Regions from separate parts of the Rhizobium sp. NFACC06-2 genome, predicted to be linked through region 1. Evidence: riboswitches for the same ligand, from Rfam matches in the RefSeq annotation. Region 1 holds a riboswitch; each other region holds the start of a gene.
What was found. Region 1 has a riboswitch for cobalamin ahead of nrdH (glutaredoxin-like protein NrdH). Riboswitches for the same ligand answer to the same signal wherever they lie in the genome.

Region 1 (7,136 bases):
CAGCCGACGGTGGATGTGCTGCGCAACCAGGGCTTCATGAAGGGCTTTGGCATCGACGTGAAGGACATCAACAAGATCGGCGATGAAAACGATCCGCGTATCGTCGGCCATGATGTCACCAATGGTAACGAAGAAGGCGGCCGCGCGGCGATGGAAAATCTGCTGCAGAAGGACCCGACCATCAACGTCGTGCACACCATCAATGAACCCGCGGCTGCCGGCGCTTATGAGGCGCTGAAAGCGGTTGGCCGTGAAAAGGATGTTCTGATCGTTTCCGTCGATGGCGGTTGCCCGGGCGTCAAGAACGTCGCGGAAGGCGTGATCGGCGCGACCTCGCAGCAATATCCGCTGCTGATGGCGGCGCTTGGCGTCGAAGCCGTCAAGAAGTTTGCCGACACCGGTGAAAAGCCGAAGCCAACCGAAGGCAAGAACTTCGTCGATACCGGCGTGACGCTGGTAACCGACAAGCCGGTCAAGGGCCTCGACTCCATCGATACGAAGGAAGGTCTCAACAAGTGCTGGGGCTGATGCCTCGCCGTTGAAACCCGCGGGGGCATTCGTGCCCCCGCCCTTGGACGAGAATGATTCAGGCACGATCCGGGGGATCGGACAAAGGAACAAACGAGCGTGTTACGCGTCCTGCGGGGATGGCATAGGCCGCTTCACAACACTTTGAAATCTATGCATCATTCTCTTCGGAGATAGACCCGGTGTCAGGGCTGGTGCGATAGAGCGATCGGGAGGAAAATCCATGAGCGATCAGCCGGTGCGGGCTCAGCCGCATAATGAATTTGAAAAAGTGCTTTCTGGAAGCTCGACGCAGGTCGCTGCTTTCGATACGCACGACAAGAGTGTGCTGGAAAAACTGCAGCACTTTCTCCACTCCAGCCCGGCGGCCGTTCCGCTTATTGTTCTGGTGCTGTCGCTGATTGTTTTCGGCCTGCTTCTCGGCGGCAAGTTTTTCTCGGCCTTCACGCTGACCCTTATTCTGCAACAGGTCGCCATCGTCGGTATTGTCGGCGCGGCGCAGTCGCTGGTCATCCTGACGGCGGGCATCGATCTGTCGGTCGGCGCGATCATGGTCCTGTCCTCCGTTGTCATGGGACAGTTCACCTTCCGTTACGGCTTGCCGGCGGAACTTTCCATTCTCTGTGGCCTTGCCGTCGGCGCATTTTGCGGCTTCATCAACGGTATTCTGGTCTCGCGCATGCGCCTGCCGCCCTTCATCGTAACGCTCGGCATGTGGCAGATCGTCTTGGCGACCAACTTCCTCTATTCCGCAAACGAAACGATCCGCGCCCAGGATATCGCCCAGCAGGCGCCGATCCTGCAATTCTTCGGCGCCAATATCCGGGTCGGCGGCGCGGTCTTCACCTATGGCGTCATCGCAATGGTACTGCTCGTCGCCCTGCTCTGGTATGTGCTGAACCGCACCGCCTGGGGTCGCCATCTTTATGCTGTCGGTGACGATCCGGATGCCGCCGAACTTGCCGGTGTCAACGTCAAGCGCATGCTGACCACCGTTTACACGCTGTCGGGTCTCATCTGCGCCTTCGCTGGCTGGGCCTTGATCGGCCGCATCGGCTCGGTTTCGCCGACAGCCGGTCAATTCGCCAATATAGAATCCATTACCGCAGTGGTTATCGGCGGCCTGTCGCTGTTCGGCGGGCGCGGCTCCATCATGGGCATGATCTTCGGCGCCCTGATCGTCGGCGTCTTTTCGCTCGGCCTCAGGCTTATCGGAACAGACCCGCAATGGACCTATCTGTTGATCGGCGTCCTCATCATCATGGCTGTCGCAATCGACCAGTGGATCAGAAAGGTAGCAGGCTGATGGCAAAAGAACCCATTCTCACAGCACGCAATCTCGTCAAGCGCTATGGTCGTGTGACCGCCCTCGATCATGCCGATTTCGACCTCTATCCGGGCGAAATCTTGGCGGTGATCGGTGATAACGGCGCCGGCAAATCCTCTCTCATCAAGGCAATTTCCGGTGCGGTGACACCCGATGAAGGGGAAATCCGGCTGGAAGGCCAGCTCGTCCAGTTCCGCTCGCCGATAGAGGCGCGCAAGGCTGGCATCGAGACGGTCTATCAGAACCTCGCGCTTTCGCCGGCGCTTTCCATAGCCGACAATATGTTTCTCGGCCGGGAAATCCGCAAACCCGGCATTCAGGGCAGCCTCTTCCGGGCCCTTGACCGCCCGGCCATGGAAAAATTCGCCCGGGAGAAACTGTCGGAACTCGGCCTGATGACGATCCAGAACATCAATCAGGCGGTGGAAACCCTCTCCGGCGGCCAGCGTCAGGGTGTGGCCGTGGCGCGTGCGGCGGCCTTCGGTTCCAAGGTCGTCATCCTCGACGAGCCGACGGCAGCACTCGGCGTCAAGGAAAGCCGTCGCGTGCTGGAGCTTATCCTCGATGTGCGTTCACGCGGCCTGCCGATCGTCCTGATCTCGCATAACATGCCGCATGTCTTCGAGGTTGCGGATCGCATCCATATTCACCGGCTAGGCAAGCGCCTGTGCGTCATCAATCCGAAGGACTACTCCATGTCCGACGCCGTCGCCTTCATGACCGGCGCCAAGGAAGCGCCGAAGGAAACGCTTGCCGCATGATGCTGAAGCTTGAAACGATCGCCGAAGACGTTCTTCGGCGGGCAGAAGGTAAATCCCGTTTTATCGTCGCTATTGCCGGTCCCCCTGGGGCCGGCAAATCCACGCTGGCGGATGCCCTTTGTGATGCTTTGCTGGCGCGGGGCGAAACGGCCGCCGTGCTGCCCATGGATGGCTTCCATATGGACAACGGCATTCTTGAAGAACGGGGGCTGCTGTCGCGAAAGGGCGCACCCGAAACCTTCGACGTGCGCGGTTTCCTCGATATCGTCTCCGCCGTCCGCAAGGGCGGGCATGAGGTGCTTGTTCCGGTTTTCGACCGTTCCCGTGAAATCGCGATAGCGTCCGCCCGGGCGATTGCGCCGGAAACACGCTTTATCCTTGCTGAAGGCAATTATCTGCTGCTGGACGAGGCGCCGTGGACAACTCTTTCCAGGAGCTTCGACCTCACCATTTTTGTAGGGCCGTCCGTCGACGTACTTGAGGAGAGGCTGCGGAAAAGATGGCAGGGCTATGGTCTCGACGAGGCTGCGATCCACGCCAAACTTTTCGAAAACGATCTTCCGAACGGAAAAAGGGTGATTGAGAACGCCCGTCCCGCCGATATCCGCATCGATACCTGGGAATAGATTAACGTTTTTCTCTCTTTGAGCGGCGGCGCGCATGTGCCGTTAAGCCTTTGTTGACCATGTGTTGAATCTTTTTGATCCACAGGGTGGGGCTTTTGTGTGTCTATTCATTGACGCGAAAATTTCCTCATATACTATATGTGGTGTTCGAGGTTCTTCCGATTCGCAAGGGTTGGGAGCTAAGACGGGAATTCGGTGCGTAACGCCATCATGGTGGAGCAAGGCCGAAACTGCCCCCGCAACTGTAAGCGGTGAGCATCGTTCCGATTTGGGTCACTGGAGCCGAAAGCTTCGGGAAGGCCGGAATAGATGTTGTGACCCGCAAGTCAGGAGACCTGCCTTGAGCGCAAACGTCCACGGGCGGGGTGTCCGGAGGAAGGTGTATGACGCAAATGATTTGCGTGCGCCCTTTTCTGCCCCCTCCAGAACAAGCTTCGGGGTGAAGTCATGCCAGTGCATTTGTTTGAGTTGCTGCGCTCGTCGGCGTAGAGAGCGATTTTACGCGGCTAAAGCCGCGCACGCCCACCTTAATGACAGATCCATCGCCGCCGATTGCGATTGCAATCGGCAATGTTGAGCCGTGTCCGAAACCGGCTTCTAGAGAGGAAATTATGACCGTCACCGTTTACAGCAAGCCCGCCTGCGTCCAGTGCACCGCGACCTATCGCGCTCTCGACCGCATCGGCGTCCCCTATGAGATTGTCGATATTTCCGAAGATGCGGATGCGCTCGATCACGTGCGTGGCCTCGGCTACATGCAGGTTCCCGTCGTTGTTGCCGGCGAACGCCATTGGGCGGGTTTCCGGCCGGATATGATCGGCTCGATCAGTTGAGGCGGCAAGGCGATGGGCCTGATCGTCTATTATTCCAGCCGCTCTGAAAACACCCATCGTTTCCTTCTGAAACTGGGACGGCGTCTGTTTCGCCTGCCGCTCGGCGCGGAGGACGACGTACCGCATGTGTCTGAGCCCTATGTGCTGGTCACCCCCACCTACGGGGGCGGCGGCACGAAAGGGGCCGTCCCGAAACCGGTCATCCGGTTCTTGAACGAGCCCTCCAACCGAAATCTCATTCGCGGCGTCATCGCGGCGGGAAACACGAATTTTGGCGCAGCTTTCGCATCCGCCGGAGATATCGTCTCGCGCAAATGCGCCGTGCCGTTTCTCTATCGCTTCGAGCTTCTCGGCACGGAGGAAGATGTCGCCAACGTCAAACATGGATTGGAACGATTTTGGACACGCTGACCTCGAGCGCCATGCGCAAGGACGCCAAACAGCCGCTAGCCGCAACCCAGAAACCGCTCGATGCGGCTATGGATTACCACGCGCTGAACGCGATGCTGAACCTCTATGACGAGAACGGAAAGATCCAGCTCGACAAGGATCGCCTGGCCGCCCGGCAATATTTCCTCCAGCACGTCAACCAGAACACCGTCTTTTTCCATAACCTTAGGGAGAAGCTCGATTATCTGGTAACGGAGGGATATTACGAGCAGGAAGTGCTGGACCAGTACTCCTTCAATTTCGTCCGTGACCTCTACGATGAGGCCTACGCCCGGAAATTCCGCTTTCCGACCTTTCTCGGCGCCTTCAAATATTACACGTCCTATACGCTGAAGACCTTCGACGGAAAACGTTATCTCGAGCGTTACGAGGACCGTGTCTGCATGGTGGCGCTGGCTCTCGCGCGTGGTGACGAACAGTTGGCCCGCGACCTGATGGACGAGATCATTTCAGGTCGCTTCCAGCCGGCAACGCCGACATTCCTAAACGCCGGCAAGAAGAGCCGCGGTGAGCTGGTTTCATGTTTTCTGCTGCGTGTGGAAGACAATATGGAAAGCATCGGCCGCTCCATCAATTCGGCGCTGCAGCTTTCCAAGCGCGGCGGCGGCGTGGCGCTGTCCTTGACCAATATTCGCGAATTTGGAGCGCCGATCAAACAGATCGAAAACCAGTCTTCCGGCGTTATTCCCGTCATGAAACTGCTGGAAGACAGTTTTTCCTACGCCAACCAGCTTGGTGCGCGTCAGGGTGCCGGCGCGGTCTATCTGCATGCTCACCATCCGGATATCATGCGCTTCCTCGATACCAAGCGCGAAAATGCCGACGAAAAAATCCGCATCAAGACCCTGTCGCTCGGCGTGGTGATCCCCGACATCACCTTCAAACTCGCCCGCAACAACGAGGATATGTATCTGTTTTCGCCCTATGATGTGGAGCGGGTCTATGGCGTGCCGTTGACCGAGATTTCGGTCACCGAAAAATATCATGAAATGGTTGCCGATAGCCGCATCCGCAAGAAGAAGATCAAGGCGCGCGAATTCTTCCAGGTGATCGCCGAAATCCAGTTCGAGAGCGGTTATCCCTACATCATGTTCGAGGACACGGTGAACCGCGCAAATCCGATCGCCGGCCGCATCAGCATGAGCAATCTCTGCTCGGAAATCCTGCAGGTTAGCGAGGCAAGCGAGTTCAATGCCGATCTTTCCTACAGCCATATGGGCAAGGATATTTCCTGCAATCTCGGCTCGCTCAACATTGCATCAGCAATGGATTCGGCGGATTTCGGCAAGACGATCGAGACCTCCATCCGGGCGCTGACGGCAGTGTCGGACATGAGCCACATCTCCTCCGTTCCTTCGGTGGAAAAGGGTAATGATGCCAGCCACGCCATCGGGCTAGGCCAGATGAACCTGCACGGTTATCTGGCGCGCGAGCGCATCTTCTACGGTTCTGAAGAAGGTGTCGATTTCACCAATATCTATTTCTACACCGTGACCTACCACGCCATCCGCGCCAGCAACCGGTTGGCGGTGGAAAGGCGCCAGAGCTTCAAGGGCTTTGAGAACTCCAAATATGCCTCGGGCGACTATTTCGACAAATATACCGACCGGGAATGGTTGCCTGCGACTGAAAAGGTCCGTGAGCTGTTCGAAAAAGCCGGTATCGCCATTCCAACGCAGGAAGACTGGAAGGCTTTGAAGCAGGACGTGATGGCATCGGGCCTCTATAACCAGAACCTTCAGGCCGTACCGCCGACGGGCTCGATCTCCTATATCAACCACTCCACTTCCTCCATTCATCCAATCGTCTCGAAGATCGAAATCCGCAAAGAGGGCAAGATCGGCCGCGTTTATTACCCGGCTTCTTATCTCTCGAATGATAATCTCGAATATTATCAGGATGCCTATGAGATCGGCCCGGAAAAGATCATCGATACCTATGCGGCCGCGACCCAGCATGTCGATCAGGGCCTGTCGCTGACGCTGTTCTTCCGCGATACGGCAACGACGCGTGATATCAATCGCGCGCAGATCTACGCGTGGAAGAAGGGCATCAAGACCATCTACTACATTCGTTTGCGCCAAATGGCGCTGGAAGGCACGCAGGTTCAGGGCTGCGTTTCCTGCACGCTCTGAATTGAGGGACAAGACAATGAACATCGCCGTAAAACCCGCGTCCCGCATCCGCGCGGTCAACTGGAACCGCATCGAGGACGACAAGGATCTCGAAGTCTGGAACCGCCTGACCTCGAATTTCTGGCTGCCGGAAAAGGTGCCGCTCTCCAACGATATCCCCTCCTGGGGAACGCTGAAACCGGAAGAACAGAAACTGACAATCCGTGTTTTCACCGGCCTGACATTGCTCGACACCATCCAGAACGGTGTCGGCGCGGTGCGCCTGATGGCGGATTCGGCAACGCCACATGAGGAGGCGGTGCTCTCCAACATTTCCTTCATGGAGGCGGTGCACGCCCGTTCCTATTCGTCGATCTTCTCGACGCTGTGCCTCACCCCTGACGTTGACGACGCCTATCGCTGGTCGGAGGAAAACGAATTTCTGCAGCGTAAATCCGCGCTCATCATGCGGGAATATGACAGCGGCGATCCGTTGA
Region 2 (7,136 bases), on a different contig from region 1:
CCTGTTGTTGATCGGCCTGCTGGGACTTCTGGCGATCCTTATCGCGCTATAGCAAGCAGACGGTCGAGATCGAGGTGCTGTTCCATATGCGCAGCGAGGCGATCGAGAACGGCGTCCACCTGTGCATCGTAGTTCAGTTCCGTGTTCTGTCCGCCAAGCCGCTCAAGCCACGCGCCGCGTTGGCGGTCATCTGAAAACAGGCCGTGAATATAAGTGCCGAAGATGCGGCCGTCAGGCGACACAGCGCCGTCTTCATGTCCATCAATTTTCGAAAACGGCAGGCTGTCGGTTCCGCTCGTGGTTTCACCGACATGCATTTCATAGCCGGATAAATCAATTCCGTCGAAACTTTTCCCTGTAACGGAAACCAGCCTTTTGTCCCCCGTCAGAACAGTGTCGACACCCAGCAGGCCGAGCCCGTCGACTGTTGCCGGCGGTCCTTCGATGCCTTCGGGATCGGCAACGGTTTTTCCAAGCATCTGGTAGCCGCCGCAGAGGCCCAGAACATGGCCGCCGCGTCTCACATGCGCCTTGATATCGATGTCGAGCCCCGTATTTTTCAGCACGGCAAGATCGGCAATGGTGGCTTTCGAGCCGCAAAGCAGCACCAGCCGGCAGTCGGCGGGAATGGTTTCGCCCGGCCGCACGCGGATCAGTTCGACATCCGGTTCCATGTCCAGCGGATCGAGATCGTCGAAATTGGAAATATGCGGCAGGATCGGTACGGCGATGCGGATCTTCGCGCCAGGTTTCCGTTCAGCCGGGCCGGAAAGCCCGAGAGCATCTTCAGCCGGCAGCTTCGCGGCATCGGAAAAATGCGGCAGGAGCCCGATAGAGGCCCAGCCGGTTTTTTCCGCAATTATTCGCATGCCGTCCAAAAACAGGGCCGGATCGCCGCGAAAGCGATTGACGATAAAACCTTCGATCATCGCCGCGTCTTCAGCGTCGAGCACGGCTTTGGTGCCGACGAGGCTGGCGATGACGCCGCCCCGGTCGATATCGCCGATCAGTATCACAGGCGCGTCCACAGCTCTCGCAAAACCCATATTGGCGATGTCATTGGTACGCAGGTTGATTTCGGAGGCGCTGCCCGCCCCTTCCACCAGCACCAGATCGGCCCGTTGTTTCAGGCGGTTAAAGCTTTCGAGCACGCGCGGCATCAGCCCGGCCTTCATGTTCTGATAGTCGGCCGCCCTGGCATTGCCGGCAATCTTGCCCTGCACCACCACCTGGGCGCCGGTCTCGCTCTGTGGCTTCAGGAGCACCGGGTTCATATGCACGGAAAGCGGCACGCCCGCCGCCCGTGCCTGCAGCGCCTGCGCGCGGCCAATTTCGCCGCCATCGGCGGTGACCGCCGCATTGTTCGACATGTTCTGCGGTTTGAACGGCATGACGGACAGGCCGCGCCTGACGAAGGCGCGGGCAAGGCCGGCCACCATCAGCGATTTGCCAACATCCGAGCCAGTTCCCTGAAACATCAGCACGCGCGCAGTCATATCAAAATTCTATCCCTGCCTGCGCCTTTACGCCCGCCTTGAAGTGATGTTTCACGAGGGTCATTTCCGTCACCATATCGGCCGCGTCGATGAGCGGTTGCTTGGCATTGCGGCCGGTGACGATGACATGCAGATCGGGCCTGCGGCTGGAAAGCGTTTCCACCACCTCTTCCAGCGGCAGGTAATCGTAACGGAGTGCGATGTTCAGCTCATCGAGGATCAGCAGGCCGATGGTCTCGTCGGCCATCAGGATTTTGGCTTCTTCCCAGGCCTTTGCCGCCGCTGCGACGTCGCGTTTCAAATCCTGCGTGTCCCAGGTGAACCCTTCGCCCATGGTGCGCCAGACGACCCTGTCGCCGAACAAAGTCAGCGCCTGCTGTTCTCCCGTCGACCATGCGCCCTTGATGAATTGAACGACGCCTACCCGCCGCCCGGTGCCGAGCATGCGCAGGGCAAGGCCGAAAGCGGCGGTGGATTTGCCCTTGCCGGGACCGGTATTGATCATCAGCAGACCTTTTTCGATGGTCTTTTCCGCAACTTCCGCGTCCTGCACGGTCTTGCGGGTGACCATTTTCTGCCGGTGACGTTCGGCTTCGCTGTCGCTGATATCGCGTGTCATCGCGTTTTCCTTTTCATCCAGCGGCGCGGGACCCGGTGCCCCCGCCATTCGGAGCGGCGACTATACCCAATTTGCCGCACCCGGCAATGTGCGGGCCACAGGGCCCCGGCATTGACCCCCACGCCCGTTCAGCCTAAGGGTAACGGACTGACGGTCTTTTCCCGGCAACGGGAAAAGCTAAGAGGGAACACGGTTCCAACCCCGACTACCGGGTCATTCCGTGGCTGCCCCCGCAACTGTAAGCGGTAAGCCCGCACCGTAAAGCCACTGGACACCTCAACGGGTTCGGGAAGGCGGTGTCAGGGTGTAAAGCCGCGAGCCAGGAGACCTGCCGTTTCAGGAAAAACGTCTGCCGGGCGGGGTGCTCCGGTCAGTCGGTTAGATCGAACATCCGGTTTGCGCCTGTCCGCATACCGTATTCGACATCCGCACCCCCGAGATTTTTTTGCAAGGCGCGGGAAACGATACGGTTTGGATATTTCAGCGACATCTTCATGTGCAGGCGGAAACACGCAGGACGAAACGGCGTCCGGCGTGACCGTCTTCGTTTGCAGAAGCTGTCGCGATGAAGCCGATCCCAATGCCGAACCGCGCCCCGGTTCGCGTCTCGCCGATGCCGTCCTCGCAAAGGCGGAGGAAACGGGTGTCACCGTTCGTTCCGTCAACTGCCTCGCCAATTGCAAGCGCGGGCTTAGCGCCGTGCTGCGCAGCGCCAATGGCTGGTCCTATGTCTTCGGCGGGCTGACGACCGGTGACGCGGAAGATTTGCTGACCGGTGCACGGCTGCTGGCTGCCGCCCACGACGGCTTGATGCCCTGGCGCGGCCGCCCCGAACCCTTAAAGCGCGGCATGGTGGCGCGCATTCCCCCATTCGATTTTACCGAGGAGAGATCATGAGTACCCTTCTGGACCGCGTTCCCTGCACCATCGTCACCGGCTTTCTGGGGGCTGGCAAAACCACGCTACTGCGCGGCCTTCTCGAAAAGCTGGACGGCAAGCGGTTGGCGATCATCGTCAACGAGTTCGGCGATATCGGCATCGATGGCGAGATTCTCAAAGGTTGCGGTATTGAAAGCTGCCCGGAAGAAAACATCGTCGAACTGGCCAATGGCTGCATCTGCTGCACGGTGGCGGATGATTTCCAGCCTGCCATCGAACAGATTCTGAGCCGCCAGCCGAAGGTGGAGCATATCCTCATCGAAACCTCGGGCCTCGCTCTGCCGAAGCCGCTGGTGCAGGCCTTCCAGTGGCCGGCGATCAAGAGCCGCGTGACGGTGGATGCCGTCGTCGCCGTGGTGGATGGCGCCGCCCTTGCCGAAGGGCAGGTGGCGCACGACATGGAAGCGCTCGCCGCCCAGCGGGCCAATGACGAGGCGCTCGATCACGATGATCCGGTCGAAGAGGTTTTCGAGGATCAGGTCGCCTGCGCCGATCTTATCGTGCTGACCAAGGCCGATCTTCTTGACGATGCCGGCCTCAACAAGGCCAAGGAGCATGTTCTCGAACATCTGCCGAAGGCGGCAAAGATCGTCGTGGCCTCCAATGGCGCCATCGACCCCGCCGTGCTGATCGGTCTTGGCCTTGCGGTGGAAGAGGATATCGAAAACCGCCGTACCCACCATGATGGCGAACTCGACCACGAGCATGACGATTTCGACAGCTTCGTCATCGATCTCCCGGCCGTGACCGACCCGGAAGCGCTGGCGGCCCGTATCGCCGAGACGGCGGCTGCGGAAAATGTCCTGCGCATCAAGGGCTTCATCGAGGTTTCCGCAAAGCCGATGCGTCTGCAGGTGCAGGCTGTCGGCAGCCGCGTCAACCATTATTACGACCGACCCTGGGCCGCGGGTGAGGAACGCCGCAGCCGCCTCGTCGTCATCGGCGAAAAGGGCATCAACCGCGAAAAGATCGAACAGATGCTGGCCGCCTGACGATGCACATTCTCGCCACCACATCCTCGTCTCTGGACGACCTGATCGAGCCGGTTGATCTCAACCAGCCCCGGTCTGATGTGGCGGTACTGTCTTTTTCGGCAAGCGACCTGGCCGGCTTGGAACAGGCCTGGCGGCGAACAGAGGGTGCGCTCCCCTCCCTGTCAGCCGCCAACCTCTCCGAGCTTCGACATCCCATGTCGGTCGATCTCTGGATCGAAAAGACGGCGGAACATGCCAGGGTTATTCTTATCCGGATTCTCGGCGGTGCGGAACGCTGGCGTTACGGTGTCGATCAGCTTTCCATTCTTGCGCGCAGGCGCGGCATCAAGCTTCTGCTTTTGCCGGGTGAGTGCAGCGAAAGGGACGAGAAACTCGAAGCGGCCTCGACCGTCGATCGGCGGATTTTGGCCTCGGTCCTCTCCTTCTTCCGCGAGGGCGGGCAGGAGAATATGGACCGGCTTGCTTTTGGTCTCGCCGCTCTTGCAAGAGGCGAGCCATGGCCGGATATCGAAGCCGAGCCGCTGCCGAAAGCCGGTTTCTACCGGCCCGGCAGGGGCGTTGTGGATAGGGCGGAAGCTTGCGCGGGTTTTCCCGGCGGTGCGCCCGTTCTGCCCATTCTGTTTTACCGTTCCATGCTGCTGGCGGCAGATGCTGCACCGGTGGATGCGCTTTTCGAGGCGCTCTCGCAGCGCGGTTTTGCACCCCTGCCGATTTTTGTCAGTGGTCTGAAGGATGGGGAGGCGATTCGTTTCCTCAAAACGGTGCTGCCCGATCTGAGGCCCGCCGCCATCATTGCCGCCACCGCCTTCGCCAGCCAGACGGATGAAAACGGTGCAACGTTGTTCGACCGTCTCGGCGTGCCGGTGTTTCAGGTGGTGATGGCGACGACGCGGCGCGACGGATGGGCGGAAAATGCGCGGGGTCTCAATCCCTCCGATCTTGCCATGCATGTCGTCCTGCCGGAACTGGATGGCCGGATTCTCGCCGGTGCGATTTCTTTCAAACAGGCGCGCGTGGATGGCGGCGCGAGTTTGCTCAATGTACCCGAGGCTGATCGCGTTGAGCAGGTGGCAAATCGCATCGCCGCTTTCCTGCGGCTGAGGAATGCCCTTCCACGGGATCGCCGTATCGTCATTCTGATGCCGGATTATCCCGGTGCGGCACCCGGGCGAACCGGTTATGCCGTGGGTCTCGATGTGCCGCAAAGCGTTCTCGAAATGCTGCATGATCTCGCCGGGGCCGGTTATACGGTCACGGATATTCCTAAGACCGCGTGGGCGCTGCTCGACTGCGTCGAACAGCAGGAAGCGGCAATTGATCTTTCCACCTACGAGGCTTTTTTCTCCGCCTTGCCCTCGGCATCTGCCGGGTCCGTGAACGCGACATGGGGCGCGGCAACCGATGACGATGCACTCGTCGATGGCGCATTCCGGTTCCGCGCTGCCCGTTTCGGCGAAGTGTTCGTGGCGCTGGCGCCGGACAGGGGCCGCAATGAGGATCGTCGGGTGGACTACCACGACCCTGCCCTGCCGCCGCGTCACGCGCTTGTTGCCTTCGGTGTATGGATGCAGCGGATTGCGGGTGCGCATGCCATCGTGCATGTTGGCGCGCATGGAACGCTGGAATGGCTGCCGGGCAAGACGGTGGCGCTTTCTCGCAATTGTTTTCCCGAAATCGTCACCGGCTCGCTGCCGGTGGTCTATCCGTTCATCGTTTCCAATCCGGGCGAGGCGGCGGTCGCCAAGCGGCGGATCGCGGCCGTGACCATCGGCCATGTCCCGCCCGTGCTGGTCAATGCCGGGCTTTCGCCAGAACAGTCGGCGCTGGAGCAGCTGGTCGATGAATATGCGCAGGCGGATGGGCTGGATCGCCGCCGGCGTGACCGGCTGGCGAAACTGATCGTCGAAAAGGCGCTGGAGACCGGGCTTGCGGCGGAAGCGGGCGTGGCTGCGAAGGATGATGCCGATGCGGCCCTCTCACGCATCGACGCTTTTCTCTGCGACCTCAAGGATTTCGCCATCAAGGATGGCCAGCATGTTTTTGGCCGCAGTGCCGAGGGTGAGACCGACCTTCTGAGGCTTGAAAGCGCCAAATCGGAAAAAGCTGCCCTGCTTGCCGCGCTCGATGGCCGGCATATCGTCCCCGGCCCTTCCGGCGCACCTGCGCGCGGACGGCTCGATGTGCTGCCCACGGGCCGCAATCTCTATGCCGCCGATCCGCGCACCATGCCGACGCCGACGGCGTTCGAGCTGGGCCGCATGGCGGGCGAAGAGGTGCTGCGCCATCATCTGCAGTCCCATGGCGACTGGCCGAAACATCTGGTTTTCGATCTGTGGGGCAGCGCCAGCCTGCGCAATGGCGGTGAGGATGTGGCGCAGGCGCTGCATCTGATGGGGGCAAGACCGATCCACGACCCCGCCACCGGCCGGGTCACCGGCATTGAGGTTCTGCCGCCGGCGAGCCTGGGGCGGCCGCGTGTCGACGTCACCTTTCGCATTTCCGGCCTGTTCCGCGACATGTTCCCGGCGCTGATCGCGCTTCTCGACGCCGCCGCCAAGGCCGTTGCGCGACGGGAGGAGGCGCCTGGCGACAATCCGCTTGCGGAAGAGGCTGCCACGCTCGGGCATATTCCGCCGCGCATTTTCGGCTCCGCGCCCGGCACCTATGGTGCGGGCATCGAAGAAAAGCTTGCCAGCGGGAAATGGGACGAACGCGAGGAGCTGGGGCAGGCCTATCTCGATGCGGCGAGCTACGCTTTCGGCGGTGCGGACGGGCTGGAGATTTTCGAAGATACCGGTTTTGTGGAGCTGGTCAGGCGCGCCGATCTTCTTGTTCATACCGGCGACGATCCGGGCCGTGACCTTCTGGACGGTTCTTCGGATGTTGCCTTCATCGGCGGCTTTTCCGCCGCGAAGGCTGTGCTTGGCGGCGTCGCCGATATTGTTGCACTCGATACGACAGATCCGGCGCGCCCGCGTGCAAGGTCGATGACGCAGGCGCTGACGCGGGTGGTGCGCGCGCGCGCCGTCAATCCCCGCTTCATTGCCGGCCAGATGCGGCACGGTCCGCGCGGGGCGGCGGAATTCC
Region 3 (7,136 bases), on a different contig from region 1:
GACCCGACATCAGAGGAAGTGGCCGAGATGGCGATCCTCGCGGCCAAGGAAATCCGCCGCTTCGGCATCACGCCAAAGATCGCGCTCGCCAGCCATTCCAATTTCGGCTCGCGCGATTCCGAAAGCGCCCGCAAGATGCGCCGCGCCCTGAAGATCGTGCAGGAAGCCGCACCGGAACTGGAAGTGGATGGCGAAATGCAGGGCGGCTCGGCCCTTTCGGAAGCGCTGCGCAAGCGCGCCATGCCCAACAGCGTGCTGACAGGCGAAGCGAACCTTCTGGTCTTCCCGAACCTCGATGCCGCAAACATCACGCTCGGCGTCACCCGCACGCTGACGGAAGGCCTGCATGTCGGCCCCATCCTGCTCGGCACGGCCCTGCCCGCCCATATCCTGTCGCCCAGCGTCACCTCGCGCGGTGTCGTCAACATGGCGGCCTTTGCCGTGGTGCAGGCCTCGCACCCTTCGGTGTGATGAAGGCGTATTAACGCAGTTTTGAACATGCTGTTGCCGCATTGCGGCAACAGCTTATGTTATCTTCCTGAAACACGGATTTCCTGAAGCGTAACACCCCTGCCACCGGCCGGGGACATCGAACGGATCGCACAATTGACCCGGCGCAGCCGCATCATCGGCCTCCTGCTTCCCCTTGTTTTCATCACCCCGGCCGCCGCTTTCGCGGATCAGGTCTGCGATATGCTTTATCAACAGCTGCGCGAGCCGCCGCGTGTCATCGGCAACACGGCCGAGGTGCGGCGTTACGCCAATGCGCTCGCCCGCCAGAACATCGTCATCCGCAAGATCAGGAACGACATGCGCAGCTATGGCTGCTCATCAGGCAGCGTCATCGTTTATGGCAATCCCAATGCCGGCCTCTGCGCCGAGATCGGCGATGCGCTGGTGGATGCCGAGGCTGAACGTGACGCGATCATCCGCGATCGCGACGACGCCATGGCGGCAGCACGCAGTGACGACGTCGACGTGAGGCGCGAGCGCATTCTCGCCGCCCTCGATGCCAATGGCTGCACGACGATGCCGGAAACGGACACGCAACCGCCGCAGGCTCCCGACGTGACCCGTTATCCCGATGCCTTCAGGCAGGGCGGCGTTGAGCCGGGACAGGTAGGACTTTCGCCCTACCCCAACGCCTCCGCCGAGGGCGGGCTTCGTACCCTCTGCGTGAGAACCTGCGACGGATCGTTCTTCCCGATCGCCTCCAATGCCTCGCCGCTTGATTTCCGCGCCCAGGCCGAACAGTGCCAGAAAATGTGCCCGGGAACCGAGACGGAACTTTATTTCCATTCCATGACGGATCAGGAAACAGCAGACATGGTTTCCGCCGAGACCGGCAAACCCTACAAGGACCTGCCGACCGCCTTCGCCTATCGCAATGCCTCAACGAAAGCGCCCGGCTGCGCCTGCAACATGGCCGCCTATCACGAGCAGATGCAAAAGCAGGAACAGGCGTCCCGGCCGGAAGCCGAAAAGCCCTATTCCAGCATCACCACCATTCCATCACCCCAAGGTGACAAGGCTCCGAAGCCCGCCGAGCAGCAGGCCGCAAAGCCGCCGGAACAACCCGTTCCTGAGCGCGACTATGACCCGAACGATGCAAAAGTGCGTGTCATCGGCCCCAAATTCCTGCCGGACCAGACCGGCAAGATCGACCTGAAAAACCCGGCGCTGAAAGGCATCCAGCCGCAGCAGTGACTACGTCGTGAGCGAGCGCGCGAGGCGTATTTCTTCTCCCCGCCGGGGAGAAGTACGCGGCAGCGGGATGAGGGGGCAAGCTCTCCGCAAATCTCTACCGTTACCCCCTCATCCGACCCTTCGGGCCACCTTCTCCCCGGCGGGGAGAAGAATGCACGGCAATGTCCCGACCTATTCGTAGGCATCCGTGTCTACACCCCACCCCAGCGGTTCCGAAACACAAGCTCCTCCAGCGGTACACGCTGCCGCCAGCCCTTCACCGCCAGTTCCGGTTCGGTGTAAAGCGTATCGACGCGACCGAGGCACAGCCAGGCGACGATCTCGATATGATCAGGAATATCCAGAATGGCCCGGACATCGCTGTCATGGAAAATGCTGACCCAGCCGACGCCGACGCCTTCGGCCCGGGCCGCGAGCCAGAGGTTCTGAATGGCGCAGACGGTGGAATAGACATCCGTACGTGGATTATGGGTGCGGCCCAGCACCACCTTGCCCCCCCGTGTCGGATCGCAGGTGACGCAGATGCTGAGCGGCGCCTTGCGGATGCCTTCGAGCTTCAGGCTGCGATAAAGCGCCTGCTTTTCACCCGCAAACATCGCCGCCGCCTCTTCATTGGCGCGGCTGAAGGCCACCCATGCCGCCTGGCGCACGGCGCCGTCGGTGACGAGGGTGAAGTTCCACGGCTGCATGAAACCGACGGAGGGAGCGGCATGCGCCGCTTTCAGGAGGCGCTCGACGAGATCATCCGGCAGCGGGTCTGGCAGGAACTGGTCGCGCACATCACGCCGCGTCTCGATGGCGCGGTAGATCGCCTCGCGCTCGTCCGCGGAAAACGGGCGGGCGGGTGAAAGCGCGTGATCGAAGGGGTTGGTGTCGTGTGGCGTGGTGACGGGCGGTTCGGTCGGCATCGTTTATCCCTAACAATGCGGGCGGGCCGGTGCCGAAACCATGGAAGGTTTGCAGCGACGACTCGCTTTCCAGCAACCTGCCGCCGTCCGCGCGGTTCGGTCTATTTTGCCAGGCCGGTCTTCTGACTAGGCTTCATCCGCCCCTTTCGCCTTCCCGAATAACTTCAGTGGCATGTGAAAAAGGGCATCCGCCTCACAGCGTTGGGCACGTTCCGGTCTCTCACCGGATTCCCGATTCTCCCGCCGCAAAGGCGGGCACCTGACGGGTGAAGCTATGGGCAAAATAGCGTGCGAACGCAAGTGTCGTGCAGGCGGTGCGGCAATGTGGCCTGCCGCACCTTGCCTTCATCATTCCACCGGGAAATATCTGACATAAGCGAACTCATCCCCATCAGGTGACCAGTTGGGAGAGTTCATCGTGCCCTGCCCGCCAAACAGCTCGAAAAGCGTTTCGACATTGCCGCCATCCATATCCATCAACCGCACCCGCACGTCGAGATCGCGCGGATGGTCGAAAACGTCGCCATCATAGGAAATGAACACCACCTTGTCTCCTTTTGGTGACGGGTGCGGAAACCAGTCGCCATAGGGGCTGTCGGTGATACGCTCCACGGCTGAGCCATCCACCCGCACCCGCCAGATCTGCATTTGCCCCGTGCGGCTGGAATTGAAATAGATCCACATACCGTCAGGCGAATAGTCAGGACCGTCATTGCGGCCATCACCATGGGTAAGGCGTGTTTCAACGCCGCTGTCTATGTCCATGGAATAGATATCGAAAACCTGATCGCGAATACCGCAATAGGCAAAGCTTTTCCCGTTGGGGGACCAGCCATGCCAATAGGAGGGCAGGTTCTTCGTCATCAGCTGCGGCGCGCCGCCCGCCGAGGACAGAAGATAGATGGCGCTTTTGCCGAATTCCACCTTGTCTGAAATGGCGTAAAGCGAACCGTCGGGCGAAATGCCGTGATCGTTGTTGCACTGGATTGCGAAACCCGTATCGACCTTTTGTGGCGACGCGTCACCGGAAAGGGACAGGCTATAAAGCAGCCCATCGCTGTTCAACAGCAGATATTGTCCATCCGGCGACCAGTTCGGCGCTTCGAAAAGAGCGGGCGTCTGCCACACCACCCGCATCTGCCGGGTGCGGATGTTGAAGATTTCGATGGAGCTACGCATTCTGCCTCCCGGGCGTGTCCGTGTGTCGTTCAAAGCGCCCGGCAATGCAGACATTCCGTTTGCATCCACCATCGCCTCGATTATGATCCTAGGGCGGCAGGCACCGTCCTGCAAATTCAAACCGGAAAAAACGCCAGCGCTCCGGCACCGTCCGTGACCCTTGCCGTTTCTCCTAAAACCGAGGTTCCGCGATGAATACCATCGCCGATCACGGCATCCGCTTCGGCCGGATCGCCGCAATGCTTCCTGTCAAAAACATCGAAAAGGCCCATGATTTTTACGTTGGCGTGCTGGGCTTCGAAAAGACCTTCGAAAACGGCAACCCTGTCGGCTTCATGATTCTCAAACAGGGCAATGCCGAACTGCACCTGACATTGCAGCCCACCCACAAGGCAGCGCCTTTCAATGTGGCGCATATGATGGTGAGCGATGTCGATGCGCTGCATGCGCTCTGCGAGAGCCAGGGCTTGCGCATCATCAAGGGCCTGCAGGACAAGGATTACGGCCTGCGCGCCTTTGTGTTTGAGGACCCGGATGGCAACCGCATCGATGTGGGGCAGGTTATTTGAGATCAGCGAACGGCGCGGAGTTTTCTCCGCGCCGCTTGCTTAAACGCGAAGGCTTGTTGTGGAACGAGCGTATGCCCCGTGTTTCTTCTCCCCGCCGGGGAGAAGTCCGCGGCAGCGGGATGAGGGGGCAAGGGCAGTGAGTTACGGCAACGTTGCCCCCTCATCCGACCCTTCGGGCCACCTTCTCCCCGGCGGGGAGAAGAAACGAGCGGCAACGCCGGGCAAAACATCCGCTACCAGCGTCTTCCTTCAATCACCGATCCCGGAACCGGTTGGTGATCGGATAACGCCGATCCCTTCCAAAGTTCTTCTTGGTGATCTTCACGCCCGGAGCTGATTGGCGACGTTTGTATTCGGCGAGGTAAAGCAGATGCTCCACCCGGTGCACGGTCGCCACATCATGACCGCGCGCCAGAATTTCCTCGACCGACATTTCCTTCTCGACGAGGCATTCCAGAATATCGTCCAGCACCGGATAGGGCGGCAGCGAATCCTGGTCGGTCTGGTTGGGGCGCAATTCGGCAGACGGGGCCTTGGAAATGATATTGGCCGGGATCACCTCGCCGGAAGGGCCGAGTGCACCCGGCGGCACATGGGCGTTGCGCCAGCTGGAAATGGCATAGACCTGCATCTTGTAGAGGTCCTTGATGGGATTGAAACCTCCATTCATGTCACCATAAAGCGTGGCGTAACCCACCGACATTTCTGACTTGTTGCCCGTCGTCACCACCATTGAGCCGAACTTGTTAGAAACGGCCATCAAAATGGTGCCGCGCGTGCGGCTCTGCAGGTTTTCCTCGGTGATGCCCTCTTCCGTGCCCTCGAAGAGATCGGAAAGCGCCGAGAGGAATCCTTCCACCGGCTCGACGATCGGCACGATGTCGTAACGGCAGCCCAGCGCTTTCGCGCAATCGGCCGCATCCTTCAGCGATTCTTCCGAAGTATAACGATAAGGCAGCATGATGCAGCGCACCCGCTCCTCGCCCAGCGCATCGACGGCAAGGGCGGCACAGATCGCCGAATCGATGCCGCCGGAAAGGCCGAGAACCACGCTCTTGAAGCCGTTCTTGTTGACGTAATCGCGGAAGCCCAGCATGCAGGCGCGGTAATCCGCCTCCTCGCCTTCGGGAATCTTCGAGAATGGCCCGCTGTCGCAATGCCAGCCGTCCGCGGTACGTTTCCAGTCGGTGACGGCAAGCGTGGCCTCGAACTGGCTCATCTGGAAAGCGAGCGTCTTATCGGCATTGAAGCCGAAGCTCGCGCCGTCGAACACCAGCTCATCCTGCCCGCCCAGCTGGTTGGCGAAAACGAGAGGCAGGCCGCTTTCGATAACCTGCCGCAACGCCACTTGATGGCGCACATCCAGCTTGCCGCGATAATAGGGCGAACCGTTCGGCACCAGCAGGATTTCCGCCCCGCTTTCGGCGAGCGTCTCGCACACGCCCATGTCGTTCCAGATTTCCTCGCAGATCGGAATACCGATCCTGACCCCACGGAAATTATAGGGACCGGAAATCGATCCTTCGGCGAAAACGCGTTTTTCGTCGAATTCGCCGTAATTGGGCAGGTCGATCTTGTCACGCAGCGCGATGATCTTGCCGCCATCCAGAAGCGCCACGGAATTGTGCCGGCCCGTCTCACCCTGTCGCGGAAAACCGATGACGATGCCCGGCCCGCCATCGGCGGTTTCCGCCGCCAGCTCTTCCACGGCTTTCAGGCATGCTTTCAGGAAAGCCGGCTTCAGCACCAGATCTTCCGGCGGATAGCCCGATATGAACAGCTCGGTCAGCAGCAGAAGATCGGCGCCCTGCGTCGCCGCATCGGCCCTTGCCTCGCGCGCCTTGGCGAGATTGCCCGCCACGTCGCCAACGGTGGGATTGAACTGCCCGACGGCAATCCGGAGATGGTTCTCTATATCGTGTCTGTCGCTCATGGCTTTTCAATACCGCGCCCGTGGCCGCTCCGCAACGCGGCAATTGCATGGCGACGCCCGTTACGCTTCGTCCGCGCGCGTTCACGCTAAGGTTATCGCCGCACCGGCCAGGTTGCGCAAAGTTCATGTCGCGTTCATCGCGCTTATGTGACAGTTACATGACACTGTTGCGACACCCGATTCACCTCCCCGGATCGGCCGTGCCGCCTGCAATACCGGAGTATGGGTTTGAGAGATTCGGCGCCAAAAACAACGGCTTCCGAAAAGGCTGGTTTCGTCTTTTCGCCTGCATGGACAAGGAGCCTTTCCAAGCTTTCGGGCATCGCCTATCCGCTCGCCAATCTGACGGTCGCGTCCGTCGTGCTGGTCGTGGCGCTGGAGTGGATCGCCCGCGGTTCGCTCACCGATGTCGGCGCTTTTCTCACCTCCTCCGCCCGCCCCGGCGTGACCACCATTGCCGCCGTGCTTGCCCTTCTCGTGGCGCTGGATGCACTTCTTGGCAGGCGTTACCTGTCGCTGATCGCGCTTGCGCCGCTCTGCGCGCTGACGGGGCTGATTTCGGCGCAGAAACAGACCTATCTTTCCGATCCGCTTTATCCTTCGGACCTGCTGTTCGGCCGGCAGATCCTCGAGCTTCTGCCGACCATGCTGAAAGCCCAGCCGATGACGGCAGCCTTCGTCGCCCTCGGCATCTGCGCCACGATTGCGGCACTTACGGGCCTCTGGCTGCTGGCGCGCCGCCACTCCCCGGGCTTGAGCTGGCGCGAACGCGCCGCCGGTCTCGCGCTGGCGCTGCCGCTTCTTGCCGGTCTCGCCTCGCTGATGGACTATTCGCATTAT
Region 4 (7,136 bases), on a different contig from region 1:
CGTGCCGTCCTTCATCGTCACGCTCGGCGGCCTGCTTGTCTGGCGCGGCGGCACCTGGTTCATCACCAGCGGCCGCACCGTGGCGCCGATGGATTCCACCTTCCGCCTGATGGGCGGAGGCACCAGCGGCTCGATCGGCGCGACATGGAGCTGGATCGCCGCTGTCATCGCCTGCGTCGCCATCATTGCGGCCATCCTGAACTCCCGCCATCAGCGCCGCCGTTTCGGCTTTCCGTTGCGGCCCGTCTGGGCGGAATATTTTCTGGCCGCGCTGGGTTGCCTTGTCGTCATCGGTTTCGTGGCGGTGGTCAACAGCTATCCATGGCCGGTCAACATCGCCCGCAACTATGCCGACGCCAATGGCATCGCCTGGCCTGAAGGCGGTCTGTTCATTTCGCACGGCATCGCCATTCCGGTGCTGATGGCGCTTGCCGTGGGTGCGGTCATGACCTTCATCGCCACACGGCTGCGTTTCGGACGTTACGTCTTCGCCATCGGCGGCAATCCGGAAGCGGCCGAACTCGCCGGCATCAAGACCCGCTGGGTGACGGTGAAGATCTTCACGCTGATGGGCGTTCTGTGCGCCATCGCCGCCGCCATCTCCACCGCCCGCCTCAACGCGGCAACCAATGCCCAGGGCGAGCTGGACGAGCTTTATACCATCGCGGCGGCCGTCATCGGCGGCACCTCGCTTGCCGGCGGTGTCGGAACCATAGCGGGCGCGATGCTCGGCGCGCTCGTCATGCAGTCGCTGCAATCCGGCATGGTGCTGGTGGGCATCGATACGCCCTTCCAGCGCATCGTCGTCGGTGTGGTCCTGGTCGTCGCCGTCTGGCTCGACACCATCTACCGCGCCCGCGCCAAGTAAGAACCGAGGAGAACTCCTATGACGGACCAAGTCACGCCCCTCGTGGAAATGCGCAATATTTCCATTTCCTTCGGCGGCATCCATGCAGTGGAAAACGCCTCTGTCGATCTTTTCCCCGGTGAGGTGGTTGCCCTTCTCGGCCACAATGGTGCGGGCAAATCGACGCTGATCAAAATCCTCTCCGGCGCCTATCGGCGCGATGGCGGCGATATTCTCATCAATGGCGAGGACGCCGATATCCGCAATCCACGCGATGCCAAGAAATATGGCATCGAGACCATCTACCAGACACTGGCCGTGGCCGATAATGTCGATGCGGCGGCCAACCTTTATCTCGGCCGCGAGCTGAAGACGAAATGGGGCACGCTTGACGATGTCGCCATGGAAGCTTCCGCTCGCGAAGTCATGGGGCGTCTCAACCCCAACTTCCGGCGGTTCAAGGAGCCGGTGAAGGCATTGTCCGGCGGCCAGCGGCAGTCCGTCGCCATTGCCCGCGCCATTCTGTTCGATGCCCGCATCCTCATCATGGACGAGCCGACCGCCGCACTCGGCCCGCAGGAAACGGCGCAGGTGGGCGATCTCGTCAAGGAGTTGAAACGGCAGGGCATCGGCATCTTCCTCATCAGCCACGATATTCACGATGTCTTCGATCTGGCCGACCGGGTCTTCGTGATGAAGAACGGCAAGGTGGTGGGCCATGCCCGCACGCAGGATGTCACCAAGGACGAGGTGCTTGGCATGATCATTCTGGGCAAGGTGCCGGCCGGTGCGGTGCCGGGGCCGGGTGCGGTGGCGCTCTGAGCTCAGTGAAATAAAGATATAAAGATTTCTTTATGTCTATTGACATCGTGACGCCCGTGGTGAGAAATGCGGGTGTCATGGTTCTCCGGGCTCGTTCGATCCCGGAGCTAAGAGGGAATCCGGTGCGCCGACGATCGGCAAGACCGGAGCTGCCCCCGCAACTGTAAGCGGCGAGCCTTTGTCCAACACGTCACTGGGGTAAACCCCGGGAAGACGGACAAAGGCGACGACCCGTAAGCCAGGAGACCTGCCAGGACAAAATAACGTCCACGGGCGGGGTGTCCCAGTGGTTGCTGCAATGGTCCGGCAAAGGCCGGGCCTGCACGCGTCCGCTTTACCCATGCCCCCACAACCAAATGGGGTATGACAATGCCAGACAAGACCATTCCAGTCGCATCGCTCGGTTTTCCGAGGATCGGACGCCATCGTGAACTGAAGTTCGCGCTTGAAGGCTTCTGGTCCGGCAAGATTTCCGAGACGGAACTGCTCGAAACCGCAGCTAGGCTGCGCGCCGAAAACTGGGCGCTTCAGCTTGAGAAGGGGATTACCCATATCCCGTCCAACGATTTCTCCCTTTACGATCATGTCCTAGATACAGCCGTGATGGTGGGCGCCATTCCATCCCTCTATGGACGGGCGGGTGGAGATGTTTCCCTCTCCACCTATTTCGCCATGGCGCGCGGCAGCCAGAGCGAAGGGCATGCAGGCTGCGGCCATGGGCATGAAGGACACTCGCATCATGGTCAGGGCGTTCCGGCGCTGGAAATGACCAAATGGTTCGACACCAACTATCACTATATGGTGCCGGAGGTTTCAGAGGATCAGCACTTCGTGCTCACCTCGCAAAAGCCGGTCGACCACTTCCTTGAGGCGAAGGCGCTCGGCATCCATACGCGTCCGGTCATTCTCGGCCCGGTCACGTTCCTGAAGCTTGCCAAGTCGCGCGAGGCAGCCTTCAAGCCGCTCGATCTGCTGGCGAGGCTGCTGCCCGTCTATGAAGAGCTGCTGCGTCGCCTGCGCGCGGCCGGTGCGGACTGGGTGCAGATCGACGAGCCGGTCGCCGTGCTCGATCTTTCCGAGGGGGAGCGTCACGCGCTGGCTGTGGCCTATCGGGCTTTGTCGAAGGCCGCGCCGGATCTGAAAATCCTGCTCGCCACCTATTTCGGTGGGCTTGAGGACAATCTCGAAGCCGTCGCGTCGCTTCCGGTCGCGGGCCTTCATATCGATCTGGTGCGGGCGCCCGATGCGCTGGAGACGGCGTTAAATGCGTTGCCGGAAAATCACGTCCTGTCGCTGGGTATCATCGACGGCCGCAACATCTGGCGCGCTGATCTCGCTGCAATCATTACCCGATTGGAATCCGCCATCGCGGTACGCGGTGCGGCGGCGTTTCAGATCGCGCCGTCCTGCTCGCTGCTGCATGTTCCGGTCGATCTCGAACTGGAAACCGGCCTCGATGCCGATCTCAAAAGCTGGCTTTCCTTCGCCACCCAGAAGCTCGGCGAACTTGCCACGCTTGGCAAGGCTCTCGGTAAGGGCAAGGCTGCTATCGCGGCGGAACTGGAGGCTGCCTCGAAGGCCGTTGCCGCGCGTGCATCCTCGCCGAAGGTAACGGACGCCGCCGTGCAGAAGCGTATTGCGACGATTGGCGAGGCCGACAGGAAGCGGGCGAGCCCGTTTGCCGAGCGGCAGAAAGTGCAGTCGCAGGCCATTGCGTTGCCGCTTTTCCCGACGACGACCATTGGCTCCTTCCCGCAGACGCCGGAGGTGCGCAAGGCCAGATCGGCACATTCCAAGGGCGCTCTGACGGATGCGCAATATGAAAAATTCCTGCAGAAGGAAACCGAAGCGACCATTCGCTGGCAGGAGGAAATCGGTCTCGACGTTCTCGTGCACGGCGAGTTCGAGCGCAATGACATGGTGCAATATTTTGGCGAGCAGCTTTCCGGCTTCGCCTTCACTCAACATGCATGGGTGCAGAGTTACGGTTCGCGTTATGTGCGCCCGCCCATCATTTTCGGCGACGTGTCGCGTCCGAAAGCGATGACGGTTCGCTGGTGGGAATATTCGCAGTCGCTCACCGACAAACCCGTCAAGGGCATGCTGACCGGGCCGGTGACGATCCTCAACTGGTCTTTCGTGCGCGACGATATCGCCAGAAGCCTGACATGCCGCCAGATCGCGCTCGCCATCCGCGATGAGGTCAATGATCTCGAAGCAGCCGGCGCGCAGATGATCCAGATCGATGAGGCGGCTCTTCGTGAAGGACTGCCGCTTCGGCACCGGGACTGGCAGGATTATCTCGGCTGGGCGGTGGAATGCTTCCGCATTTGCTCCAGCGGCGTGCGCGACCGCACTCAGGTTCACACCCATATGTGCTATTCCGAATTCAACCAGATTATCGATGCCATTGCTGCCATGGACGCCGACGTGATCTCCATCGAGACCTCGCGTTCGAAGATGGAATTGCTGGATGCGTTTCGGAGCTACAAATACCCGAACCAGATCGGTCCCGGCGTTTATGACATCCACTCGCCGCGCGTGCCGGCGGTTGGAGAAATGGTCGATCTTCTGGCGCTGGCGCGAGAGCGGCTTGACGACCGGCAGCTCTGGATCAATCCGGATTGCGGCTTGAAGACGCGTAAATGGGAAGAGGTGAGGCCCGCCCTGGTCAACATGGTCGCCGCCGCTGCCGAGCTTCGCCGCGCGGTGCTTTGATATGAATGGAGGCCCGGCGAGAACCGGGCCTCCATCATGGCTTACGCCTGAAAAATGTGGGGGAGGGCATATGAATGCCTCTCCGGGAGGATGGAGCCAGCCGGACAGGCAGAGAGAACGTTTCCGGGCTGCGACTGGAGATCGGTATGGAAACGCTCAATCCCGGCGAATCTACGCCGTTGCGAAAGCGCTCAATGCAGATCGGCCTGAGCGAAGGCGCCGACATTAAGCTCTGCGCTTACCGGCGGCAGACCCTGCTGATTGATGTCCTGGGCCAGCGACAACAATGCCATTTCCAGGAAATAGGTCGACATGCCCAGTTCCAGAGATTTCGAACGCTGGCAAAGATAGGAAACCATCCGCCCGAGCGCCAGAATCTCGTCTGCATTGTCCTGTTCAAGTATATCTGTGGTAGACGCCGCCATGATTCCCTCTCGACAGTCGACAGTATGAAAACGCGATGATGTTGCGTTGTTCATTTTCGACCACATCGAGCGTCACGCGAGCGTCACACCTGCGTCAATCGTCCTTTTTGTCCGCCGGCGCGGCGGCATTTTCCGCCGCTTCAGTGGCGGCGAGCGATGTCACGAGAGCGACGATGCTTCTGCGCACGGCGGCGCTCTTGATGCGCGAAAAGGCCTGATTGAGCGAAAAGCCTTCATTCGAGGCCACGAAGGTCTGCATGGCATTGATCGTGCCAAGGGCCGGATTGGCCGGGTCGCCATCGGGCGTGGCATTGGCGAACAGGGAGCTGACCTCAACGCCGAGAATCGACGCAATGGCCTGCAGACGGGACGCGCCGACACGATTGGCACCCTTTTCATACTTCTGGACCTGCTGGAAGGTGATGCCCAATCGCCCGGCCAGTGCACTCTGGCTCATGCCGAGCGACTTGCGGCGCATTCTGATTTGTGCGCCGACATGGACGTCGATCGGGCTGGGTAGTTTGGCGTGCATTACAAATTCCTCCGGTTGAGGTTCCTAAATCCGATGATCAATTAATATCGTTGAAGGTATACATTCAACACAATTTCCACGGGTATTATGACGCTTTATTGACGAAATTGCACGATTTTTCGTTCATAATCGCGTGTCCGGCCCGCGATTTATTATTTTTGTTGCACAACGCAACGCCCCGTTGCGGCTGGAAAGATGGCTCCATCCGGCCACGCCGATGGTCTGAAAGCCGATTCTGTCCCAAATTTCTCGGTTCATTGCATCGAATTCCTCAAGCGACTCGGTATCGCCGAAATGCGGAACCCAGACGAATGGCCGTTTCTGACCGGAACGTATGACATTTTCAAGAAGGACATTGTTATAAAGTCTGGGCAGGCATTTGTTGGTGTCGATGGCCGGCGAAAGCGGGATGGGATTTCGTTCTATCGCAAAACCCTGCCGCGCGAGCCAAAGTGTCGAGGCGTCCAGTTTTCGTTTCAGCTCGGTCGCGGCGCGGACACTGCGTCCGCCATGCGCGACAGGGTCGGCAACGAGCAATAGCGGCCGGCCGCCGCTTCTCAGACCGGTGACGGAAACGAACTGGTCAACGTGGAAGCCGCATTGGTGCATTTTTTTGCCGGCAATCTCCGCTCCGCAAGTTTCCATCGCGGAAAAATCGGAGGAGACCGGGACTTTGCCGAGATCTTCCGGCCGATATCCGAAACTGAAGATGTTTCTGCCGTCGAGAGCCTGAATTTTTCGCCACCGCTGCGAAGGGATGGCCGCATTCCTTCCTATCCCCCTGTCATCCTGCAGGCTGGAATGGCCCACCAGCCGAAAATCCGGGCCGACAAGCTGGTTGCCGCCTGCCAAGGCGACATCCGAATGCGTGGTTGCCGCTCCCAGATATTCGGCCAAGCTGACGCCGATGGCCTTCTCCGCCACCGGGACGAATTCTGTCGCGGGATCAACCGCACGCACATGGAACATGTCCTGTATCCACGGATGCGAAATGCCGTCGTTTCCGGCAAGGGGTATCAGTTCGGTGCCGCAGGAGGCTGGCAGTCTGCCGAGCCAGTCCCGCGCTGACCCGAGACTGGCACGATCGGTCACGATAAAAGCGGTGATATCCGCAGGCAGGGCCGAGAGCAGATTTCCGATTGGAATGAGCGGTGAAACAGTGTCAGTGGCCCTGTTTTCCGCAAAAAAAGCGGCCGGTAGTGCGAGCGCAATCGTGCGGATCAGCCCGCCGCAATCGGGCATCAGAGGCAGGGGCTGGATGGCGCTCAAGACCTTTTGTCCCCTGCCGCCCGCCTTGCCGCCAATTGCTGGAAAAACATCGTGTTCTGAAGCTTCCATGATGGCGGCGGTGGGGATGGCAACGTTTCGCCCGTGAGCATTGCCAGAAGCCTCATCGCATCGTTTCTTTTGACGGAAACCGCATTCGCCGCGAGCTGATTTGCCGTCTCGGAGCCGAGGCCGGCTTCCGCGGCGATGGCGCGCCATGTCCTGCGGGTAAAATGCAGATTGTTGGCTGCGCGGGTGAGCGCGTCATATTCCTCTGGAGCGACCGTATCGCGGCAGGCGGCAAGCGTCGCCTCGGCATCGACCAGCGCGACTGTCAGCGGGCGGTAATCGAGCGCGCCGGGTGCATGGCTCACCGCCACATCGGCATCGGAAAAACGCCGCTCATCCCGATAGGCCTCGAAAATCTCGCCGATGCCGATCATGCCGAAGGGGGCGCATTCCGCCGCCCTGAGCGCCCCCATGCTGGCGGCGCCGAAAACGGTGACGCCGCTCGCCAGTGCAAACA

Region 2: linked by a shared signal. The riboswitch ahead of F3H58_RS09290 (DUF1636 family protein) and the one ahead of nrdH (glutaredoxin-like protein NrdH) in region 1 are both predicted to bind cobalamin.
Region 3: linked by a shared signal. The riboswitch ahead of bluB (5,6-dimethylbenzimidazole synthase) and the one ahead of nrdH (glutaredoxin-like protein NrdH) in region 1 are both predicted to bind cobalamin.
Region 4: linked by a shared signal. The riboswitch ahead of metE (5-methyltetrahydropteroyltriglutamate--homocysteine S-methyltransferase) and the one ahead of nrdH (glutaredoxin-like protein NrdH) in region 1 are both predicted to bind cobalamin.

The regions. Positions count from the first base shown of each region.
Region 1 covers NZ_FMVA01000008.1:4,412-11,547, forward strand. The annotation lists gene F3H58_RS14695 (sugar ABC transporter substrate-binding protein) at 1-528, shown strand, start outside; gene F3H58_RS14700 (ABC transporter permease) at 752-1,834, shown strand; gene F3H58_RS14705 (ATP-binding cassette domain-containing protein) at 1,834-2,616, shown strand; gene F3H58_RS14710 (nucleoside triphosphate hydrolase) at 2,613-3,242, shown strand; cobalamin riboswitch at 3,376-3,599, shown strand; gene nrdH (glutaredoxin-like protein NrdH) at 3,854-4,075, shown strand; gene nrdI (class Ib ribonucleoside-diphosphate reductase assembly flavoprotein NrdI) at 4,088-4,486, shown strand; gene nrdE (class 1b ribonucleoside-diphosphate reductase subunit alpha) at 4,498-6,660, shown strand; gene nrdF (class 1b ribonucleoside-diphosphate reductase subunit beta) at 6,677-7,136, shown strand, end outside.
Region 2 covers NZ_FMVA01000004.1:86,774-93,909, forward strand. The annotation lists gene cbiB (adenosylcobinamide-phosphate synthase CbiB) at 1-52, shown strand, start outside; gene F3H58_RS09280 (cobyric acid synthase) at 39-1,496, opposite strand; gene cobO (cob(I)yrinic acid a,c-diamide adenosyltransferase) at 1,498-2,115, opposite strand; cobalamin riboswitch at 2,250-2,465, shown strand; gene F3H58_RS09290 (DUF1636 family protein) at 2,587-3,012, shown strand; gene cobW (cobalamin biosynthesis protein CobW) at 3,009-4,046, shown strand; gene cobN (cobaltochelatase subunit CobN) at 4,049-7,136, shown strand, end outside.
Region 3 covers NZ_FMVA01000007.1:175,233-182,368, forward strand. The annotation lists gene F3H58_RS14210 (NADP-dependent malic enzyme) at 1-471, shown strand, start outside; gene F3H58_RS14215 (DUF2865 domain-containing protein) at 607-1,707, shown strand; gene bluB (5,6-dimethylbenzimidazole synthase) at 1,899-2,615, opposite strand; cobalamin riboswitch at 2,711-2,893, opposite strand; gene F3H58_RS14225 (TolB family protein) at 2,964-3,794, opposite strand; gene F3H58_RS14230 (glyoxalase superfamily protein) at 3,986-4,363, shown strand; gene F3H58_RS14235 (NAD+ synthase) at 4,617-6,296, opposite strand; gene F3H58_RS14240 (LTA synthase family protein) at 6,519-7,136, shown strand, end outside.
Region 4 covers NZ_FMVA01000009.1:59,402-66,537, reverse strand. The annotation lists gene F3H58_RS16325 (sugar ABC transporter permease) at 1-868, shown strand, start outside; gene F3H58_RS16320 (ATP-binding cassette domain-containing protein) at 887-1,669, shown strand; cobalamin riboswitch at 1,731-1,938, shown strand; gene metE (5-methyltetrahydropteroyltriglutamate--homocysteine S-methyltransferase) at 2,039-4,387, shown strand; gene F3H58_RS16310 (hypothetical protein) at 4,579-4,812, opposite strand; gene F3H58_RS16305 (helix-turn-helix domain-containing protein) at 4,907-5,344, opposite strand; gene F3H58_RS16300 (hypothetical protein) at 5,468-6,613, opposite strand; gene F3H58_RS16295 (TfuA-like protein) at 6,610-7,136, opposite strand, start outside.